4 regions of the Pseudomonas multiresinivorans genome follow, and region 1 is predicted to be linked to each of the others. Evidence: riboswitches for the same ligand, from Rfam matches in the RefSeq annotation. Region 1 holds a riboswitch; each other region holds the start of a gene.
What was found. A riboswitch is a leader RNA that binds a small molecule or an ion and turns the genes downstream of it on or off. The one in region 1 is predicted to bind cobalamin.
Positions count from the first base shown of each region.

Region 2: another riboswitch for cobalamin. It lies ahead of cobG (precorrin-3B synthase); the one in region 1 lies ahead of cobO (cob(I)yrinic acid a,c-diamide adenosyltransferase).
Region 3: another riboswitch for cobalamin. It lies ahead of G4G71_RS28480 (TonB-dependent receptor domain-containing protein); the one in region 1 lies ahead of cobO (cob(I)yrinic acid a,c-diamide adenosyltransferase).
Region 4: another riboswitch for cobalamin. It lies ahead of cobW (cobalamin biosynthesis protein CobW); the one in region 1 lies ahead of cobO (cob(I)yrinic acid a,c-diamide adenosyltransferase).

Region 1 is NZ_CP048833.1:2,181,344-2,186,885, forward strand. Features, by position in the region: gene G4G71_RS10030 (MlaD family protein) at 1-583, opposite strand, end outside; gene G4G71_RS10035 (ABC transporter ATP-binding protein) at 584-1,369, opposite strand; gene G4G71_RS10040 (ABC transporter permease) at 1,366-2,511, opposite strand; cobalamin riboswitch at 2,642-2,866, shown strand; gene cobO (cob(I)yrinic acid a,c-diamide adenosyltransferase) at 3,144-3,755, shown strand; gene G4G71_RS10050 (cobyrinic acid a,c-diamide synthase CobB) at 3,784-5,076, shown strand; gene bluB (5,6-dimethylbenzimidazole synthase) at 5,073-5,542, shown strand, end outside.
Region 2 is NZ_CP048833.1:6,386,826-6,392,367, forward strand. Features, by position in the region: gene G4G71_RS29170 (cobalt-precorrin-6A reductase) at 1-281, opposite strand, end outside; gene G4G71_RS29175 (cobalt-precorrin-5B (C(1))-methyltransferase) at 278-1,375, opposite strand; gene cbiE (precorrin-6y C5,15-methyltransferase (decarboxylating) subunit CbiE) at 1,442-2,644, opposite strand; cobalamin riboswitch at 2,712-2,952, shown strand; gene cobG (precorrin-3B synthase) at 3,040-4,386, shown strand; gene G4G71_RS29190 (precorrin-8X methylmutase) at 4,379-5,005, shown strand; gene G4G71_RS29195 (precorrin-2 C(20)-methyltransferase) at 5,005-5,542, shown strand, end outside.
Region 3 is NZ_CP048833.1:6,244,167-6,249,708, reverse strand. Features, by position in the region: gene G4G71_RS28485 (HAD family hydrolase) at 1-215, shown strand, start outside; gene G4G71_RS28480 (TonB-dependent receptor domain-containing protein) at 658-2,514, opposite strand; cobalamin riboswitch at 2,621-2,797, opposite strand; gene dxs (1-deoxy-D-xylulose-5-phosphate synthase) at 2,839-4,749, opposite strand; gene G4G71_RS28470 (Ldh family oxidoreductase) at 4,994-5,542, shown strand, end outside.
Region 4 is NZ_CP048833.1:6,375,151-6,380,692, forward strand. Features, by position in the region: gene G4G71_RS29125 (cobalamin biosynthesis protein) at 1-32, opposite strand, end outside; gene G4G71_RS29130 (CbtA family protein) at 102-821, opposite strand; gene G4G71_RS29135 (CbtB domain-containing protein) at 915-1,100, opposite strand; cobalamin riboswitch at 1,207-1,418, opposite strand; cobalamin riboswitch at 1,479-1,673, shown strand; gene cobW (cobalamin biosynthesis protein CobW) at 1,775-2,827, shown strand; gene cobN (cobaltochelatase subunit CobN) at 2,931-5,542, shown strand, end outside.

The DNA.
Region 1 (5,542 bases):
GGATGTCGTCGCGCTGCTCGGCAACCACGCCGGTGGCCTGGTCGATATGGTCCAGCGTGCGGCTGATGCGGTCGACGTTCTCCTGGGAGAACATGCGGTTCACGTTGTTGATCAGGTTGTTGATGTTGGTGGCGATGTCCTCGCCGTTGGCCAGCAGCTTGGCGAAGGGCGACGGGATGGTCTTGATCACCGGGATTCCGCCATCCTTGGCTTCCAGTGGCGGGCTGTCCTGGCCGGCGCTGGAGAGCTGGATGATGGCCTGGCCGGTGACGCCGGTGAGGGCCAGCTTGGCGCGCGTGTCTTCGCGGATCGGCGTGCTGTCGTAGACGCGGATGCGCGCGCGGACCTTGCGCGGGTCGTTCGGGTCCAGGCGCAGCGAGACCACGTCGCCGACGCGGATGCCGCTGTACTGCACGGTGCCGCCTTCGGACAGGCCGGTCACCGCTTCGCTGAAGATCACGTCGTAGATCTTGTAGCGCTGGTCGTTGCTCGATTGTGCCAGCCAGAGCGCGAAGAGCAGCGCGCCGATAGACACCACGAGGGTGAACAGGCCGATCAGCACGTGATGGGCACGGGTTTCCATTCAGCTTTCCTCCCGCAGGTGTTCGGTGGCCTGCAGCACGGCACGGCCGCGTGGGCCGTGGAAATAATCCTGTACCCAGGCGTCGTCGGTCTGGGCGACCTGGTCCAGCGGGCCGACCACCAGCACCCGCTTCTGCGAGAGCACGGCGACGCGGTCGCAGATGGTGTAGAGGGTGTCGAGGTCGTGGGTCACCAGGAACACAGTGAGGCCGAAGGCGTCGCGCAGGGTCAGGATGAGTTGGTCGAAGGCCGCCGCGCCAATGGGGTCGAGGCCAGCGGTGGGTTCGTCGAGGAACAGGATGTCCGGGTCCAGCGCCAGGGCGCGGGCCAGGGCGGCGCGCTTGACCATGCCGCCGGACAGTTCGGCCGGGTATTTGGAGCCGGCGTCCGGCGGCAGGCCGGCGAGGGAAATCTTCACCTTGGCCATAAACTCGGCATCGCTGCGCGACAGCCTGGCGTGCTCGATCAGCGGCAGGCAGATGTTCTCGCTCACGGTCAGCGAGGAGAACAGCGCGCCGTTCTGGAACAGCACGCCAAAGCGCCGTTCGAGCTTCGAGCGCTCCAGCGGCGGCAGCGCCGGCAGGTTCTGCCCGAACACGTGGACGCTGCCTTCGCTGGGCTGGCGCAGGCCGATGATACTGCGTAGCAGTACCGACTTGCCGGTGCCCGAGCCACCCACCACGCCGAGTATCTCGCCCTTCATCACATCGAGGTCGAGATGCTCGTGCACGGCGTGGGTGCCGAAGCGGTTGGCCAGGTCGCGGACGACGATGATCGGTTCGCTCACCAGCCCATCTCCATGAAGAACAGCGCGAACATCGCATCCAGCAGGATTACCACGAAGATCGACTGGACCACGCTGGAAGTCGTGTGCTCGCCCACCGACTGCGCGCTGCCGCTGACGCGGAAGCCTTCCAGGCAGCCGATCACGGCGATGATGAAGGCAAATACCGGGGCTTTGACGATACCGACCAGGAAGTGCTGCACGGCGATGTCGTTCTGCAGCATGTAGAGGAACATGCGTGGCGAGATATCCAGGCTCAGCGCGCAGACCACGCCGCCGCCGAAGATGCCGGAAATCATCGCCAGGAACGTCAGCATCGGCAGGGTCAGCAGCAGCGCCAGTACCCGCGGCAACACCAGCAGCTCCACGGGGTCGAGGCCCAGGGCCTGGATGGCGTCGATCTCCTGATTGGCCTTCATCGAGCCGATCTGGGCGGTGAAGGCGCTGGCGGTGCGGCCGGCCAGCAGGATCGCGGTGAGCAGCACGCCGAACTCACGGAGGAAGGAGAAGCCCACCAGGTCGACGGTGTAGATCTGCGCGCCGAACTTCTGCAACACCGTGGCGCCGAGGAAGGCCACCACCGCGCCGACCATGAAGGTGAGCAGGGCGACGATAGGCACGGCGTCCAGGCCGGTTTCTTCCATATGCGCGGCCAGTGCGGTCAGTCGCCAGCGACGCGGCCGGAACAGGTTGCGCACCAGGGTCTGCAGTGTCAGGCCGATGAAGCCGAGCACGCCGATCAGGTGGTCCTTGAACGTCAGGGTGGCGACGCCGATGCGCTCCAGCACGTCGACCAGCGCGTTGCCCGGTGCCGGGCCTTTCTCGTCCAGCCGGCACTGGGTAATGGCGCTGCCCACCGTGCGCAGCAGCGCCTGGCGCTCGACCGGAAGGTTGCGGGCGATCTGGTCGAGCTGGCTCATGCGCGCGCCGCCGATGATCTCGGCGAGCAGTGCGGCGCCGGCGGTATCCAGCGCGCCAAGGCCAGCGAAGTCCAGCTCGGCGGGGGACTCGGCGCTGCGCTGGGCGGCGACCTGGGCTTGCAGCGTGGCGAAGTGCGCGAGTGTCCAGTCGCCGCTGATGTGCATCAGGGACGGGGTCGCGGAGGTGTCGAGCTGAAGCTGGCCGGGTTGGGCAGTCGTCGTCATGATTCGCATTCTAGCGAAGTTGAGCGGCCTGACCACTTGACTTGTGTGACCCTTTTTAGAGCCCTGGCGGTTCTGCAGGCGGGCCCCGGCGACAGTCTGTTCAATTGACGCCCCAGCCCGCCAGCCACTAAGCTGCGCGCCTGCTTCAGGTGCCCGCGGCGCAAGTCGAGGGTGAAACAGGGAAGCCGGTGAATTCGATGAGCAATCGAGCATTCCGGCGCTGCCCCCGCAACGGTAAGCGAGCTTCGAACCGCATCCGCCACTGTGCCACTGGCATGGGAAGGCGCGGTTCCTTCGGAAACGCCAGGCGCTTCCACTCGCAAGCCCGGAGACCGGCCTGCTGCATCGCATGGCATCGCGGGAGGCGCTGCCGATCGTCGTGGCGCTCCCTGGCGCCGCGCGTTCGATGTCCTCCGCCTGCCCCGACTGGTCAGTGCCGCGCGGGTGAGAGCGGCGGAGAATCCTTCAGGTGAATTCCCTGTTTCCCAAGCCGACGGCTTTCGCGCCGAGCGGCTTTTACCGCCTGGCGCCGACGCACGCTGGCGGTTCGTTCCTGTCCAGCCCATTCTCCGCTCGCTGCCGCCCGGCCGGCGAGCTGGCGCCTGCGCGCTCCCTTTCTAGAGGCAAACCCCATGACTGAATCCCCTGAAAAGGACGAACGCCATCGTTCGCGCATGCAGCGCAAGAAGTCGGTGATCGACGAGAAGATCGCCCAGGCCCAGGGCGAACGCGGTGTGTTCCTGGTCAACAGTGGCAACGGCAAGGGCAAGAGCAGCTCGGCCTTCGGTATGGTCGCCCGCGCGCTGGGCCACGGCATGAAGGTCGGGGTGGTGCAGTTCATCAAGGGTGCTGCGACCACCGGCGAGGAGGCGTTCTTCCGCCGCTTCCCCGAGGAAGTCAGCTTCCATGTCATGGGCGAAGGCTTTACCTGGGAAACCCAGGATCGCCAGCGCGACATCGCCAAGGCACAGGCTGCCTGGGATGTGGCACGCCAACTGCTGAGCGACCCGCAAGTCGGCCTGGTGGTGCTGGACGAGGTGAACATCGCCCTCAAGCACGGCTATCTGGAGCTGGACACCGTGCTCGCCGACATTGCCGCCCGCCCGCCGATGCAGCATGTGGTCGCTACCGGCCGCGGCGCGCAGCCGGCCATGGTCGAAGCTGCCGACACCGTGACCGAGATGGGCCTGGTGAAACATGCCTTCAAGGCCGGCATCAAGGCGCAGAAAGGGGTGGAGTTCTGATGCCCTTCGTTGTGGCGGAGCGCGCCCGATGACCTCGCGCCAATGCCCCGCCCTGCTGATCGCCGCTCCCGCTTCCGGGCAGGGCAAGACCACCGTGACCGCCGCCCTGGCGCGCCTGCACACGCGCCTCGGGCGCAAGGTGCGGGTGTTCAAGTGTGGCCCGGACTTTCTCGACCCGATGATCCTCGCCCGCGCCAGCGGCGCACCGGTCTATCAGCTGGACCTGTGGATGGTCGGCGAGGGCGAAAGCCGCCGCTTGCTCTGGGAGGCAGCCAGCGAGGCCGACCTGATCCTCATCGAAGGCGTGATGGGCCTGTTCGATGGCTCGCCCTCGGCCGCCGATCTCGCGCGGCGCTTCAACGTGCCGGTGATGGCGGTGATTAATGGCCAGTCCATGGCCCAGACCTTCGGCGCGATGGCCGTCGGCATGGCCACCTACCAGAGCGACCTGCCGTTCTCCGGCGTGCTCGCCAACCGCATCGGCAGCCAGCGCCATCGCGACCTGGTGCGTGACAGCCTGCCGGAATGGATTCGCTGGTATGGCGCACTGCCGCGCGACACCGAGGTCGAGTTGCCCAGCCGTCACCTCGGCCTGGTGCAGGCCGATGAACTGGCCGACCTCGATGCCCGCCTGGACGCCGCCGCCGATGCCCTGGCCGCCAGCGCCAGCACCGAGTTGCCGGCGCCGGTGAGCTTCGCCGCGCCCGAACCGCGTAGCGAGTCTTCCCGCCTCGACGGCGTACGCATTGGCGTGGCGCGGGACTACGCCTTCGCCTTCCTCTATCAGGCCAACCTCGATCTGTTGCGCGAACTGGGCGCCGAACTGGTGTTCTTCTCGCCGCTGCGTGATCAATCGCTGCCGGAGGTGGACAGCCTCTGCCTGCCCGGCGGCTACCCGGAACTGCACCTGCAAGCGCTGGCCGACAACCGCGCCATGGCCCAGGCGATTCACGCCCACCACGAGATGGGCAAGCCGATCCTCGCCGAGTGCGGCGGCATGCTCTATCTGCTCGATGCCCTGACCGACGTGGCCGGCGAACGCGCGGAGCTGCTGGGCCTGCTGCCGGGTGAGGCGCGCATGCAGAAGCGTCTCGCCGCGCTGGCATTGCAGGAGGTGACGCTGCCAGAGGGCACCCTGCGCGGGCACACCTTCCACCATTCGTTGCTCGACAGCGCGGAAATACCGCTGGCCCGTGGCGTATGCCCGAACGACAAACCGGTGGCCGAGGCCGTGTTCCGGCGTGGCCGTCTCACGGCGTCCTATATCCACTTCTACCTGCCATCCGATCCGGATGCCGCGGCCGCACTCTTCAGACCATGACCGATCACGCCTACAGCCCCGAGGAACGCGCCGCGCTCTACCGCGCCATCGCCGAGCGCCGCGACATGCGTCATTTCAGTGGTGGCGAGGTGGCGCCCGAATTGCTCGCGCGCCTGCTCGAAGCGGCCCACCAGGCGCCCAGTGTCGGGCTGATGCAGCCGTGGCGGTTCATCCGCGTCACCTCGCGGGACCTGCGCCAGTCGATCCATGGCCTGGTGGAAGACGAGCGCGTGCGTACCGCCGAGGCGCTGGGCGAGCGCTCCGATGAATTCATGAAGCTGAAGGTCGAGGGCGTGCTCGACTGTGCCGAGGTGCTGGTGGCTGCGCTGATGGATGGCCGCGAGGCACACATCTTCGGTCGCCGCACGCTGCCGAACATGGACCTGGCCTCGCTGTCCTGCGCCATCCAGAACCTTTGGCTGGCTTCGCGCGCGGAAGGGCTGGGCATGGGCTGGGTGTCGCTGTT
Region 2 (5,542 bases), 2.3 Mb from region 1:
AGCGCCCAGCACGGCACACCGGCCAGCTCCGCAGCATAGGCGGCGTTGGCACTGATCTGCGCAGCATAGGGATGAGTCGCATCGAGCAGGAGGTCGAAGCCCTGTTCGCGGATGAATCCGGCCAGGCCTTCGGCGCCACCGTAACCACCCACGCGCACTTCGCAGGCGAGGTCGTCCGGCACCTTGCCGAGGCCAGCCAAGCTGTAGAGATGCTGCGGACCGAGGCGCCGGGCGATAGCCAGCGCCTCACCGATGCCGCCCAGCAGTAGTACGCGTTTCATCTCACCTCCAGCGCTTCGCCCACCAGGTTGCCCTGGCGGTCGATGGCGAAGACTTCCAGTTGTACTTCGGCGGGCACGATGCGCCGAGCAAAGGCCAGCGCACGGGCGCAGACGGCATCGCCCAGGGCGACACCTTCAGCGCGGCATAGCGCCAGCGCCTGCTGGCTGGTATTGGCCTCGCGCATGCGCTGCTGCAGCTCCGCCGAAGCACCGATCCCGGTAGCCCACTCGGCCAGTTGCGGCAGGTCGATACTGGAGTGGCGGCTGTGCAGGTCCATGTGGCCGGCGGCGAGCTTGCTGATCTTGCCGAAGCCGCCGCAGACGCTGAAGCGCTCCACCGGCACCTTGCGCAAGTGCTTGAGCGCGGCGCCGGCGAAATCGCCCATCTCGATCAGCGCGGTGTCGTCGAAACCATAGCGACGGCGCATGGCGTCCTCGCTGGCGTTGCCGGTGCAGGCGGCAAGATGGCGGAAGCCATTGGCGCGGGCGACGTCGATGCCCTGCTGAATCGAGGCGATGTAGGCCGAACAGGAGAACGGCCGGACGATGCCGGTGGTGCCGAGGATCGACAGGCCACCGAGAATGCCCAGGCGCGGGTTCATGGTCTTCTGCGCCAGCTCGGCGCCGCCCTCGATATGGATCGTCACCTCGAAGCCGCCGGCATAGCCACACTCGGCCGCCAGCGCGGCGAGGTTGTCACGCATCATCTGACGCGGCACCGGGTTGATCGCCGGCTCACCCACCGGCAGGACCAACCCCGGTTTGGTGACCGTGCCGACGCCCTCCCCGGCATGGAAGCGCACACCCGGCTCATCGCTCAGCACGACACGGGCGAACACCAGCGCACCATGGGTCACGTCCGGGTCGTCGCCGGCATCCTTCAGCGTGCCGGCTTCGGCGCCCTCGGCAGTGCGCCGGCAGAACTCCAGGCGCAGGGTCGCGCAGCGCGCCTTGGGCAGGACGATCTGCGCGGCATCCAGCACTTCTCCAGTGAGCAACAGGCGCGCCGCCGCCAGGCTGGTGGCCGTGGCGCAACTGCCGGTGGTGTAGCCGCTGCGCAGCGGGCGGGGTTCTTCGGGGGTTTCGTCACGCATGACGAACAGCATCGTAGGATGGGTGGAGCGCAGCGATACCCATGCAGTCCCGGCACGAAAAGCGCGTCATTCCTTCCAGACTTCCAGCAGGGTGATTGGCAGCGCCGCACGCCAGGTATCGAAGCCACCCAGCGGCTGGGCCTGGGACACCGACAGGCGAGTCAGCTCGCCGCCGATGCGCGCGCGCCAGCTCAGCAGCATGGATTCGCTCTGCAGGGTGACGGCATTGGCCACCAGGCGGCCGCCGGGCTTGAGCTGCTCCCAGCACTGTTCGAACACGCCGGCCAGGGTCACGCCGCCCCCGATGAAGATCGCATCCGGCCGCTCCAGCCCCAGCAGCGCCTCCGGCGCGGCGCCGCAGACCAGTTGCAGCGCTGGTACGCCGAGGGCATCGCGGTTGAAGCGGATGTGTTCCTGGCGACCTTCGTTGGCTTCGATGGCCAGCGTGCGGCAGCTCGGATGCGCTCGCATCCATTCGATGCCGATGGAGCCGCAACCGGCGCCTACGTCCCAGAGCAGCTCGCCGGGCTTCGGCGCCAGCCGCGCCAGAGTCACAGCGCGCACGTCGCGCTTGGTCAGTTGGCCGTCATGGCGGTAGGCGTCGTCCGGCAGGCCGGTGGTCAATGGCAGGCGAACCGCGTCCATGCCGGCGACGCACTGCACAGCCACCAGATTCAGCGCAGCGGCTTCGCCCTGCGACCAGTCGCTGGCGAGCCCGTCGATGCGTCGCTCCGCCTCGCCACCCAGGTGTTCCAGCACGCTGAGGCGGCTTGCACCGAACCCCCGCTCGCGCAGCAGCGCGGCAATCGCCGCCGGGCTGCTGCCGTCATTGCTGAGGATCAGCAACTTCGCGCCTTCATGGACCTGGGCGTTGAGTGCGGCCAATGGACGCGCCACCAGCGACAATAGCGTGCAGTCCTGCAACGCCCAGCCCATCCGCGCGGCAGCCAGCGAGGCGGAGGACGGAGCGCAAAGCACGAGCATTTCCTCGGACGGAATCTGACGGGCAAGGCTCGCGCCGACGCCGAACAGCATCGGGTCACCGCTGGCCAGCACACACGTCGGCTCACCGCGCCGGCGCAGCACCGGCTCCAGGCTGAACGGGCTCGGCCAGGCCTGGCGGTTGGCGCCCAGGCAATGCGGCAGCAGCTCCAGCTGGCGGGGCGCGCCAATCACTTGGCTGGCGGCGAGCAAGGTTCGGCGCGCGGCCTTGCCGAGGCCGGCGTAACCGTCCTCGCCGATACCGACGATGGTCAGCCAGGGCGTCATGAAATTTCCTCAAGGGTGCGACGATCGATCCGACGGGCAGGCTTTTCCTGCCTTTGGGCAAAGCAGGCATAATACCCGCTTCGTCGGTGCTCGTAGGACGCTTCGCCTTTAGCGGTGAGGTTTCCGGGAGCCGAAGAGGGAACACGGTTAAGCCGTGGCTGCCCCCGCAACTGTAAGCAGCGAGTCCGCGCAATGCGGCGGCACGAGAACAAGGTTCCGTGCCGCCGGCCAGGCCACTGGGCAACCGGGAAGGCCGCGCTGGATGAGGACCTGCCAGCCAGGAGACCTGCCGACGAAACCAGTCGCGTGTGCAGACATCGAGCGGGGTGTATCGGTGTCGTGAAGTCCCCTTTTGGGGATTCGCAGGTCACCGCGACCCAGCCCTGGTGACCTCAGTGCAAGACTCCTCAGCTCTGCCCGTCCGCCCGCATGCCTGCCCCGGCCTGCTGCGCATCGTGGCCTCCCGCGATGGCGGCATCTGCCGTATCAAGCTGCCCTGTGGGCAACTCGACGCCCACGCTGCGCGAGCCATTGCCCAGGCCGCCGAGCGCCATGCCGATGGCGTGCTGGAAGCGACCAACCGCGCCAACCTGCAGATTCGCGGCGTGCATGCTGGCGCTGAAAATGCGCTGAGCCATGAACTGTTGGCCGCCGGCCTCGGCCCGCGTGAATTGGCGTCGGATGATGTGCGCAATCTGCTGGTCAGCCCGGCGCTCGGCCTCGACGCCGCCACGGCTTTCGACGCTGCTCCGCTGGCCCGCCAACTGCTCGACCTGCTGGAGCGCACGCCGCGCTTCCATGGCCTGTCGCCCAAGTTCGGCATTCAGCTGGACGGTGGCGAAGCCCTGGCAATGCTGGAACACCCCAACGATCTCTGGCTGTCGGCGATGTCTGACGATGCAGCACCGCTGTTCGCCTTCGGCCTGGCCGGTTGTCCGCCACAGAACGAGACGGATCGCCCCGCCCTCGCCGCCGTGTCCGCCGAGCAGGTGCCCCTGCTGGTGAAAACCTTGCTGCATCTGTTCCTCGACCTCGCCGGCGACGGCCAGACACGCATGCGCCACCTGCGCGAGATGCTCCGCGACGAAGTGCTGCTGGAGCGCCTGCAGCAACGCCTGCCCTTCGCGTTGCAACTTGGTCCGGCTGTGGATAACTGGCGACGCCCTGCGCCGAAAGCTTTCGGTCATCTCGGGATTCAGCCTCAGCGCCAGCCGGAACGCGCCATGGTCGGCGCGGGATTCGTCCTCGGACGCCTCGACAGCGCCACACTGTTCGGCCTCGCCGATCTCGCCGAGCGCTTCAGCGGCGGGCAGCTGCGGCTGACACCCTGGCAAAGCCTGATCCTGCCGGAGGTGGCCCAGGTGGATGCCGCCGTTGCGCTAGGCGCACTGGGCGGCCTCGGCCTGGTGATCGACGCTGCGCAGCCGCTGTCGCGCATCGTCGCGTGCAGTGGCTCCAGCGGCTGTGCGCGAGGGCTGGCCGATACCAAGGCCGATGCCTTGCGCCTCGCCGAACGCCTGCGCCACGCGCCACCAGCCGGCGTGCACCTGTGCGGCTGCCCACGCTCCTGCGCCGCCGCCCACGTCGCCCCCTACACCCTGCTGGCCGTTGCCGACGGCCGCTATGACCTGTTCCGTCGCGCCGATGGCGTGGCCGGCTTCGGCCTGCCGCTGGCGCGCAACCTTTCCCTCGATGCCGCGGGCGACCTGCTCGCCGCACCCGGAGCTTCCACCGATGCTTGATTACATTCGCGACGGCCAGGCGATCTATCGCCAATCCTTCGCCACCATCCGCGCCGAAGCCGACCTCACGGGCATCCCGGCCGACCTGGAGAAACTGGCCGTGCGCGTGATCCACGCCAGCGGCATGGTCGACGTGGTGCAGGACCTGCGCTTCTCCGCAGGCGCCGGTGCCATCGGCCGCGCGGCGCTGGCCGCGGGCGCGCCGATCCTCTGCGATGCGCGGATGGTCGCCGAGGGCATCACCCGTGCGCGCCTGCCGGCCCACAACGAGGTGATCTGCACACTCAACGATCCGGACGTCCCGGCGCTCGCTCGCGAGCTAGGCAACACCCGCTCGGCGGTGGCCCTGGAGCACTGGCGCGAGCACCTCGAAGGCGCCGTGGTGGTGATCGGCAACGCGCCGACCGCCCTCTTCTACCTGCTGGAAATGCTCGACGCCGGCGCGCCGAAACCGGCACTGATCCTCGGCTTCCCGGTGGGTTTCGTCGGCGCCATGGAGTCCAAGGACGCCCTCGCCGCCGACAGCCGCGGCGTGCCCTACGTGATCGTCCGCGGTCGTCGTGGCGGCAGCGCGATGGCGGCCGCGGCGGTGAACGCTCTCGCCACGGAGGTGGAGTGATGGCCGGCCGCCTGATCGGCCTGGGCGTCGGCCCGGGAGACCCGGAACTGCTGACCCTCAAGGCACTGCGCCTGCTGCGTGCGTCCCCGGTGATCGGCTACTTCGTGGCCAAGGCCAAGCACCACGCAGGCCAGGGCGGCAACGCCTTCGCCATCATCGAGGAGCACCTGCTGGAAACTCAGCAGCGCCTGCCGCTGGTGTACCCGGTGACCACCGAAAAGCTGGAACCGCCGCTGACCTACGAAGGCGTGATCAGCGACTTCTATGACAGCGCCGCCGCGCAAGTGGCCCTGCATCTGGATGCAGGCCGTGACGTCGCGGTGATCTGCGAGGGCGATCCCTTTTTCTACGGCTCGTACATGTACCTGCACGACCGTCTTTCGGATCGGTATGACACCGAAGTCGTACCCGGCGTCTGCTCGATGCTCGGCAGCGCGGCGGTGCTCGGCGTGCCGTTGGTGTACCGCAACCAGAGCCTGTCGGTACTTTCCGGCGTGCTGCCGGAAGACGAACTCAAGCACCGCCTGGCCGACGCCG
Region 3 (5,542 bases), 2.5 Mb from region 1:
TGCTGCGTCTTGCGGCGCGCTGGGACGTGGCGCCGCAGAAGATGCTGATGGTCGGCGACTACCGCTTTGATCTCGATTGCGCGCGGGCTGCTGGTGCCCAGAGTGCGCTGGTCAACCTGCCAGACCATCTGCAAGAGAACCCCTGGCCGGAGCTGACCGACTGGCATGCGCAGGACTGTGCGGAGCTCGGGCGGATGGCGGGGGTACTGGTGTAGTCCGCTGCAATGCGGGTTCGCGAGCAAGCTCGCTCCTACAGCTTCGTAGGGCGAATAACGCGTCAGCGTTATCCGCCGATGGCACGGGAGGCGGATAACCTGTTCCAGGTTATGCACCCTACGAAACCGGGGCGGAGGGCGGGCATGCTGGTTTAGCCCGCTGCCGTGCTGGTTCACGAGCAAGGGCCAGGCGCCCCCCTCGCTCCTACGAAGAGCGGCTCGGCGCGCCGCCAACTCTCACGTGCGCCGTACCCTGTAGGAGCGAGCTTGCTCGCGAACAGGCTCCTGCGCCGTACCCCCTGAGTGCGCGTCCTCCCGCGCGTAGGAGCGGACTCCGTCCGCGATCGGCATCCCACCACGCCAGATCATCGCGGATGAATCCGCTCCTACGCGCGCGCGAGGCCTCGGAGTGCTTCCCGAAAATCCCGCGCCATGCGGAGCCTTACAGCTCCGGCGTCCAGGTCACCGCCAGCAGGGCGGTGCGGCCCGGTTCGCGGTAAGGGCGGGCTTCGCCCATGAAGTCCATCGGGCTGGTCGGCCGCAGGTAGTCGCCGAGGGTGTAGTCGCGGTCCAGGGCGTTATCCAGCTTCAGGTCGAAGCGGACTTCGTCGCTGGCCAGCCAACTGGTGCGCAGGTCGAGCACGCCGTAGCCGGAGAGTTCGCGGGTGTTGGCCGCGTCGTCGTAGCGCTGGCTGACCGCGCGCCAGGTGCCGCCGACGCCGAAGGCGCCGAACTGGCGGTCCAGGTCCAGGCTCAGGGTGCGCCGCGCACGGTAGGGCAGGGTGTGGCCGGTGTCGCGGTCGCGCGGGTCGATCAGGCTCAGGCCGAGCGCGGCCTGCCAGCCCAGTACTTCGCGGGCAACGCTGGCCTCGAAGCCATTGATGCGCGCCTTGTTGATGTTCTCCGGCTGGTTGCTGTTGCTGTCCCAGGCGATCAGGTCGTCGATCTCGGTGCGGTACAGCGAGGCTTCCAGGTGCGTGCCGGAGAAGTCACCGCGCCATTGCAGCTCATAGGTCTTCGAGGTCTCGGCCTTCAGGTCCGGGTTGCTCGCGCCGGGGTAGTAGAGGTCGCTGAAGGTCGGTGCGCGGAAGCCTTCGCCGTAGCTGGCGATCCAGGTCTGGCTGTCGCCGACCGGCAGGCTGAAGGCGGCGTTCCAGCTGTTCTGGCTGCCGTAGGCCTGGTTGTTGTCGTGGCGGATGCCCAGCTCGGTGCCGAAGTTGTCGCCCTTTAAACTGTGCTGGGCGAAGAAGGCACGGTTGCTGCGCTGGTCCTCGGCGAAGTCGGTGCTGCCGTCGACCTTGTCTTCGTACCAGTCGGCGCCCAGGGCCAGTTGATTGGCCTCGTCCAGTTGCAGTCGGTTGATCCAGCTCGCCGAGTGGCGGGTGGTTTCCAGCGTGCCATTGTTCCAGCTATCGGCGGCGCCCACGGCCTTGTTGCGGTCGAAGCTGCGGCCCAGCTCCAGGCGACTGTTCCACATGTTGGTGATCTGGCCGTCGAGATAGGCGCTGTAGCTGCTGACGCGGAACTCGTCGCGGGGCGAGCCCGGCTCGAAGTTGTAGGCGTCGTCGTATTCGTTCTTGCCGCGCTGGTCGTTGAGGTTCAGGCCGGCCTTCCAATCCTCGCTGAAACGATGGTCCAGGTTCAGGTGCACGGCCTTGTTGCGCTGGGCGTCGTGGTCGTTGTCGGCGCCGACGTTGTCGCTGGTGCGGTCCCAGCCCTGGCTCTCGTCCAGGCTGCTGCCGAGGTTGTAGCGGGTCTGCTCGTTGCCGCCGGACAGGCTCAGGCTGCGCTCGAAGGTGCCGTGGTTGCCGGCGGCCAGGCGCACTTCCGGGTGCAGGCCGGCTTCGCCGCGGCGGGTGAAGATCTGGATGACGCCACCGATGGCGTCGGCGCCGTACAGCGCGGAGCGCGGGCCGCGGGTCACTTCGACGCGCTCGATGCTGTCGATGCTCAGGTAGTCCAGGCGGGCAATGCCGCTGCTGGCCGAGGCGATGCGCTGGCCGTCCACCAGCACCAGGGTCTGCGCGGTGCTGGTGCCGCGCACGGAGTACGAGACTACGCCGCCGGAGCTGCCCATCTGCACGCCGGGCACGCGAGCCAGCAGGGCGGGGACGCTGCGTACCTGCAGGCGTTCGATGTCGGCGCGGGTGAACACGCTGTTGGCCGAGGTGGCTTCGGCGCGCGGCTGGGCCTGGCGCGCGGAGGTGATCACCTGGTCGGAGAGCCGGTAGATGTCGTCGGCGGCGAACGCCAGGCCGGGCAGCAGGCTGGTGGCCAGGGCGAGTCGGGTCAGTTTCATGGAGCGTCCTCAAAAGCGGGCGGATGACTTTCGAGGAGGGCGTGGCAAGGGCGGCAGGCCGCACTTGACGGTGCGGCCCTCCGCAACACCTGTCGGGGCGTGTCGAGGGCGGTCTCCGGGCTGCCGACGTCACATCGCCGCCTTCCCACATTCGTGCAGTGGCTCATGGCGATGCTGCGCTCCCTTGGGGAGTGCGTCGGTTACCGTTGCGGGGGCAGCGCAGGTCTTTCACCTGCTTCCCGTTACCTCGAACGAAAACGGGCGCACCTTAGTCGGTGCGCCCGTCACTGGCAATACTCCCGGGGAGGGATGCGCCGATCGGTCTCAGCGATTGCCGAGGGCTTCCAGGCGCGCCTTCACCGCGGCTTCGATACCGGCGGCGTCCAGACCGCACTCGGCGAGCATCTGCGCAGGCTTGGCATGCTCGACGTAGTAGTCCGGCAGGCCCAGGTGCAGGATCGGCTGCTGGATATTCTCGCGGGCGAGGAATTCGCTGACGGCGGCGCCGGCGCCACCCATCACCGAGTTCTCCTCGATGGTCACCAGCAGGTCGTGGCTGGCGGCCAGTTGGCGCACCAGTTCCTCGTCCAGCGGCTTGACGAAGCGCATGTCGGCGACCGTGGCGTCGAACTGTTCGGCCACTTTCAGTGCCTCGGCCAGTTGCACGCCGAACACCAGGAAGGCGACCTTGCCGGCCTTGCCTTCGCGGCGAACCACGCCCTTGCCGATTTCCACCGGAGCCAGTTCGGCTTCGATGGCGGCGTTCGGGCCGGTGCCGCGCGGGTAGCGCACTGCCGCCGGGCCTTCGAAGTGGTGGCCGGTGGTGAGCAGCTTGCGCAGCTCGTTCTCGTCGCTGGGGGTCATCACCAGCATGCCGGGGATGCAGCGCAGGTAGGAGAGGTCGAAGCTGCCGGCGTGGGTCGGGCCGTCTTCGCCCACCAGGCCGGCGCGGTCGATGGCGAACAGCACGTCGAGGTTCTGCACCGCGACGTCGTGGATCAACTGGTCGTAGCCGCGCTGCAGGAAGGTGGAGTAGATCGCCACCACCGGCTTGGCGCCATCGCAGGCCATGCCGGCCGCCAGGGTCACGGCGTGCTGTTCGGCGATGGCGACGTCGAAGTAACGATCCGGGAACTTGTCGGCGAAGGCCACCAGGTCGGAGCCTTCCTTCATCGCCGGGGTGATGCCGACCAGGCGCGGGTCCTGGGCAGCCATGTCGCACAGCCACTGGCCGAACACGCTGGAGTACTTCGGCCCGCCGGCCTTCTTCGGCACGGCGTGGGCGGGGGCGCCCTCGGGTTCGAGCTTGGTGATGGCGTGGTAGCCGATCGGGTCGATCTCGGCCGGGCCGAAGCCCTTGCCCTTCTTGGTCACCACGTGGAGGAACTGCGGGCCCTTGAGGTCACGCATGTTGCGCAGGGTGGCGATCAGGGTCGGCAGGTCGTGGCCGTCGATAGGGCCGATGTAGTTCCAGCCCAGCTCTTCGAAAAGCGTGCCGGGGACCAGCATGCCCTTGGCGTATTCCTCGGTGCGGCGGGCGATCTCCCAGGCGCCGGGCAGGCGCGAGAGCACCTTCTTGCTGCCTTCGCGCATGCTGCTGTAGGTGCGGCTGGAGAGAATCTTGGCCAGGTAGTTGGACAGGCCGCCGACATTGTTGGAGATCGACATGTCGTTGTCGTTGAGGATCACCAGCATGTCGGCCTTCACTTCCGACGCGTGGTTGAGCGCCTCGAAGGCCATGCCGGCGGTCAGCGCGCCGTCACCGATCACTGCCACCGACTTGCGGTTGGAGCCCTGCATGCGCGCGGCAATGGCCATGCCCAGGGCGGCGCTGATGGAGGTGCTGGAGTGGCCGACGCCGAAGGTGTCGTACTCGCTCTCCGAGCGGCGCGGGAAGGCGGCCAGGCCGTCCTTCTGGCGAAGGCTGCCCATGCGCTCGCGACGACCGGTGAGGATCTTGTGCGGGTAGGCCTGGTGGCCGACGTCCCACACCAGGCGGTCGTCCGGGGTGTCGAAGACGTAGTGCAGGGCGACCGTCAGCTCGATGACGCCCAGGCCTGCGCCGAAATGGCCGCCGGTCTGGCCGACGCTGTACAGCAGGTACTGGCGCAGTTCGTCAGCGAGGGTCAGCAGCTCCGCTTCCCCCAGCCGGCGCAGCTCGACCGGCGTGCTGGCGCGGTCGAGCAGAGGCGTGGCGGGGCGCTCGCGGGGAATCTCGTGGAACGTCGTGGGCATCAGGCTGATCGTTATGAGAGGCAAAGATGCGGAAGTTTACCTGATGCTCCGGATTGGCCCAAGCAACGTGGGGCCAATCCTTTGGACGACCGGATGGTCGGGATTTGGCCGCCGGCTGTGCTGAAATCGTCGTCGCCCCTGCCGATTGCAGGCAAGCCAGCCCCGGCGCCAGGCGCCACTGTAGGCACGATGACCGACCGGCGGCGGTTTGCCGCAGCCTTTTGTAGCAATCGAGGAGGATGGCGTGACCCGACTGAGCCTGGAAGAACTGCGCGAATTGTCCGAGGCGATCCTGCGTCGCCACGGTTTCAGCGAGCCCCACGTGCAGGGTGTGACCGAGACCGTGCTGGCCGGCGAGCGCGATGGTTGCACCTCCCACGGCGTGTGGCGGCTGCTGGGCTGTATCCACACGGCGCGCGCCGGCAAGGTGTCGCTGGACGCCGTGCCGGAGTTGTCGGAACCGGCTCCGGCGCTGGTGCGGGTGGACGCCAAGGGCGGCTTCTCGCAATGCGCCTTCGATCTCGGCCTGCCGAAGCTGGTCGAAAAGGCGCGCAGCCAGGGTATTGCCGCAATGGCGGTCAACCATTGCGTGCACTTTTCGGCGCTGTGGGTGGAGATCGAGCAGATAGTCGCCCACGGCCTGGTAGCCCTGGCCGTTACGCCGGCCCAGGCTTACGTGGCGCCGGCCGGTGGGACGCGGCCATTGTTCGGCACCAATCCCATCGCCTTCGGCTGGCCGCGCGCCGGGCAGAACCCCTATGTCTTCGACTTCGCCACGACGGTCGTGGCGCGC
Region 4 (5,542 bases), 2.3 Mb from region 1:
CGGCGGCAACCGAGGCCGGCAACCAGCGTCATCAGCAATCTCCCCAAAACAAAACCCCGCAGACGGCCGGGCCGCCTGCGGGGTCGAGCATAACGCGCAGATCAGGCCGACGGCGCGAAACGGCGGAACAACCAGGCAGCCACCAGGCCCAGGGCCGCCCAGAACACCGCGTTGGTGATCAGCGAGGCGACGATGAACTCGTGGGCGATGCTTTCCGGCGCGAGGCTGGAATGCACTTCCGGCTGCGGCGCGCCGATCACATGCGGCACCACCAGCAGGGCGACACCGATGCCACGCAGCGCCCAATTGCGGCCGAACACCAGCAGCGCAAGGCCGCCAGCGGTGGCAGCGGCGGTGCCGATCCACCAGGTCTGGCGCAGGGTCAGGTCGGCGGCGGCGGTGCCGGGCACCTCCGGCGGCAGGCCAAGGGACGGCGCCAGGGTGAACACGGCGAAACCGGCCAGGCCCCAGAGCAGGCCTTCGGAGGTCTTGCCCGGCTCGCGCAGGGTGAACAGGCCAGCCAGCATCAGGGCGAAGCCCACCGCGACCACCAGGTTGCCGCCAGTGGTAGAGAGGATGCGCTGCCAGCCGTCTTCCGGCTCCCAGGCTTCCGCGTCGTGCTCGTGGGCGGCCACTGCGCCTGCAGCGTGGTCATGGGCGTGCTCGTGGTTTTCTTCGACCAGCGCGGCAGCCGGTTCGGCTTTCTCGTAGGTTTCCGCCTTGAGGATCAGCGGGGACACCCACAGCAGTTGGACCACAGTCAGCACCAGCGCCGCGATCAGACCGGCGAAACCGGCGGTCTGGGCGATACGTTTGATCATTGCAATTCTCCAGGCGAGACGAGGCCCCGAACGCTGCAAACGCGCGGCCAGGAGTGCCTCGAATTCGCTGCGCTTACGCGCAGGCGGTGCACATTAGTGGCAGGGGAAGCCCGCACTGTGACGAGTATCGTGGGCGGCGTTGTGCACCGCATCGATGTGCGAGAAGCCGGCGAAATACACCAGCAGCGCACCGAGCAGGCTGGCGCCGACGGCCAGGCTGATGCGCTTGGAAAGGGGGATGGAAGTGCTCGACGCGTGCGTCAGGGTGCTGCTGGACATGAACGTTCCCTCTGAAGATCAAAGTAAGAGAACGCAGAGGTTGAACGCATTCGAACGCGCCGGAACGGCCGCGCCACGGCCTGCGCCCGCCCACCGCGGGTTTGCCAAAAACAAAGAATTCCAGGCCGGTCTCCGGGCTTGCGATGTCGGCCAGTGGCCAAGCGGGTCAACCTTCCCATGCCGGAGCACAGTGGCTACTGATGACCCTACGATCGCTTACCGTTGCGGGGGCAGCGCCGGACTGGTCCTTGCGGACGCACCGGCTTCCCGTTTCACCTCGCGCGCGTGGCGCGAGACACCTGAAACCGCGCTAGCTGACCACGAAGCCCTGCAAGCGTCAACCGATCCCCGGCGATTGACCGCCCCGCCGTCGCTGCGTAGCCTTCCTCCCTTCGAGGTTCTCCGGCGCTGGCCGGAGCTAAGAGGGAACGTGGAAATCTTCGGATGCGCCACGGCTGCCCCCGCAACTGTGAACAGCCTGTCTCTTCACGCGCCACTGCCGATTCGGGCGGGAAGGCGAAGAGATACCAGAGGGCTGTGAGCCAGGAGACCTGCCTCGAGCAGCATCAAGACAACCGGGCGGGGTGATCCGGTGGCGACCTTCGTTGCGCGGCGAACCCGCGCGCGCGCCCTTCATCCGCCCTCTCGCACCGCATCCTGCTCAAGAGGCGCGCATGAAGACCCTGGCCAAACTCCCTGTCACCATCGTCACCGGCTTCCTTGGCGCCGGGAAGACCACCCTGCTCCGCCACATGCTGGATAACGCCGAAGGTCGCCGCATCGCGGTGATCGTCAACGAGTTCGGCGAGCTGGGCATCGACGGCGAAATCCTCAAGCAGTGCTCCATCGGTTGCAGTGAAGAAGAAGCGGTCGGCCGCGTCTTCGAACTGGCCAACGGTTGCCTGTGCTGCACTGTGCAGGAAGAATTCTTCCCGGTGATGCGCGAGCTGGTGGCACGCCGTGGCGACCTCGACCAGATCCTCATCGAGACCTCCGGCCTGGCCCTGCCCAAGCCGCTGGTGCAGGCCTTCCAGTGGCCGGAAATCCGCAACGCCTGCACCGTTGACGCGGTGATCACCGTGGTCGACAGCCCGGCAGTGGCCGCCGGCACCTTCGCCGCCCATCCCGAGCAGGTGGACGAGCAGCGCAAGCAGGACCCGAACCTGGACCACGAATCGCCGCTGCACGAACTCTTCGAAGACCAGCTGGCCAGCGCCGACCTGGTGGTGCTGAACAAGGCCGACCTGCTGGACGCCGACGCGCTCGCCCGTGTCCGAGCCGAAGTCGCCGAGGAGCTGCCGCCAGCGGTGAAGATCGTAGAAGCCAACTCCGGCCAGCTGCCGCTCTCCGTGCTGCTGGGGCTGAATGCCGAGGCCGAGCTGCACATCGACAGCCGCCCCACGCACCACGACCACGAAGGCCATGAAGACCACGACCACGACGAGTTCGACTCCTTCCACGTCGACCTGCCGGAAGTGGAAGAGCGCGCCCTGCTCGACGCGCTGAACGCGCTGGTCGAGCGCCACGCCGTGCTGCGCATCAAGGGCTTCGTCGCCATTCCCGGCAAGCCCATGCGCCTGCTGGTGCAGGGCGTCGGCAAGCGCTTCGACAAGCACTTCGACCGCGCCTGGCGCAGCGATGAAACCCGTAGCACCCGCCTGGTGGTGATCGGCCAGGAGCTGGACCAGGCCACCATCGCCAACGAGCTGCGTACCGCCCTGGCGTAACACTGCCTTTGTAGGAGCGAGCTTGCTCGCGAACCAACCTCCGCAGCGGGGCATGGTTCGCGAGCAAGCTCGCTCCTACGAAGAGCCACCATCGAGCAAGCCCATGCACCTGCTGCGCACCCAACCCGGCGGCTTCGTCCCCGACGACGGCATCGCCGACCTGGCCCAGACGCCTGCCGATCTGGTGATTCTCTGCAGCGGCGACTCGCACCTGGCGCTGCTCGCCGAGGCCGCGCGCGAGCTGCCGGAGGACTACCCAAGCCTGCGCCTGGCCAACCCGATGCAGCTGCAGAACCACGCCTCGGTAGACCTCTACGTCGACGAGGTGCTGCAACACGCCAAGGTCATCCTCATCTCGGTGCATGGCGGCGTCGGCTACTGGCGCTACGGCATGGAGCAACTGGCGGCGCTGGCCGAGCGCGGCATCACGCTGATCGCCGTACCCGGCGACGACAAGCCCGACCCCGAACTGACCGCGCTGTGCAATGTGCCCGCGCAGGACGCCGAACGCCTCTGGCAATACCTGCGCCAGGGCGGCATGGACAATGCCCGGCAGTTCTTCGCCTGCCTCGCCACGTGCCATCTGCAACGCGACTACGCCTGGAACGAGCCGCAGACGCTGCCCCGCGTCGCGCTCTATCACCCGCAGACCGGCAGTTGCGACCTCGCCCGCTGGCAGGCCGACTGGCACCCCGAGTGCCCGGTGGCCGCCTTGCTGTTCTATCGCACGCACCTGCAGGCGGCGAACACCGGATTCATCGACGCCTTCTGCGAATGCCTGCAGGCGCAAGGCATCAACCCGCTGCCCATTGCCGTGGCCAGCCTCAAGGAAGCCGCCTGCCTGGAGACGGTGGAAAACCTGCTCGATAGCGCCGACGCCGAACTGATCATCAACACCACGGGCTTCGCCCAATCGAACCCGGAATCGCCGCAGGACCGACCGTTCAGCCGCGACGTGCCGGTGCTGCAAGCCATCTGCTCGCTGGACAACCTCGACCTCTGGCGCGCCAACCCGCAGGGCCTCGGCCCGCGCGACCTGGCCATGCACATCGCGCTGCCGGAGCTGGATGGCCGCCTCATCACCCGGCCGATCAGCTTCAAGGGCCTGGCCTGGCGCAGCGAGCGCAGCCAGAGCGACGTGGTCTGCTACCTGCCGCACCGGCCGGGCATGGATTTCGTCGCCGAACTGGCGCGGCGCTGGATGCTGCTGGCGCGCAAGGCCAACGCCGACAAGCGCGTGGCACTGATCCTGGCGAACTACCCGACCCGCGATGGGCGCATCGGCAATGGTGTAGGCCTCGACACGCCGGCCGCCGCGCTGAATATCCTCCGGGCGCTGGAGGCCCAGGGCTATCCCGTCGCCGGCCTGCCCGAGTCCGGCACCGCGCTTATCCACAGCCTGCTCGGCGGCGTCAGCAACGACCTCGACAGCCTCGACCTGCGGCCCTGCGCGCAGAGCCTGGCGCTGGACGATTACCTCGCCTGCTTCGCCCGCCTGCCCGAGGTGAACCAGCAAGCCGTGCGCGAACGCTGGGGCGAGCCGCAACAGGACCCGATGTTCCGCAGCGGCCGGATGATGGTCGCCGGCCTGCGCTTCGGCCTCGGCTTCGTCGGCATCCAGCCGGCGCGCGGCTACCAGCTGGACGCCGCGGCGATCTACCACGATCCGTCGCTGGTACCGCCCCACGGCTATCTCGCGTTCTACTTCTGGCTGCGCGAAGTGTTCGGCGCCGACGCGTTGGTCCACGTCGGCAAGCACGGTAATCTGGAATGGCTGCCGGGCAAGGGCGTCGGGCTCTCCGAGGAGTGCTGGCCGGATGCGATCCTCGGCCCGCTGCCCAACCTCTACCCGTTCATCGTCAACGACCCTGGCGAAGGTGCGCAGGCCAAGCGCCGCGCCCAGGCGGTGATCATCGACCACCTGATGCCGCCGCTGACCCGCGCGGAGAACTACGGCCCCCTGCGCGACCTCGAACGCCTGGCCGACGAGTACTACGACGCCTCCCTGCTCGACCCGCGCCGCGCCAACGAACTGCGCGGCGACATCCTCACGCTGGTACGCGACACCTCGCTGGACCGCGAGCTGGGCTTGCAGTTGAGCGACGACCCGGAAAGCTGGTTGCCGCAACTGGACGCCTACCTGTGCGACCTCAAGGAATCACAGATTCGCGATGGCCTGCATGTGTTCGGCGAATCGCCAGTGGGCGAACTGCGCCGCGATACGTTGCTGTCGCTGGTGCGCATTCCCCGTGGCGACGGACGCGGCGGCAACGCCAGCCTGCTGCGGGCGCTGAGCGAAGACCTGAAGCTCGGCCGCGACCCGCTGGACGAAGCTTTCGCCGAGCCGTGGGAAGGTCCGCGCCCTGATGTGCTGACCGCCGTCAGTGACGAACCCTGGCGCAGCAATGGCGACACCCGCGAGCGCCTGGAGCTGTTCGCCCTGCGCCTGATCGATGGTTCCGCCAGCGCTCCCGGAAGCGCCAGCGCGGCGGTGCTCGCGCAACTGCACCAGCAGATCGCGCCAGCGCTCGACGCCTGCGGCGCCAGTGAGATTGGCCATCTGCTCGCCGGTCTCGCCGGCCGCTTCGTCCCGCCCGGCCCCAGCGGCGCGCCCAGTCGCGGGCGCGTCGATGTGCTGCCCACCGGGCGCAACTTCTTCACCGTGGACGTGCGCAACCTGCCCACGCCCACCGCCTTCCGCCTTGGCTTCCAGTC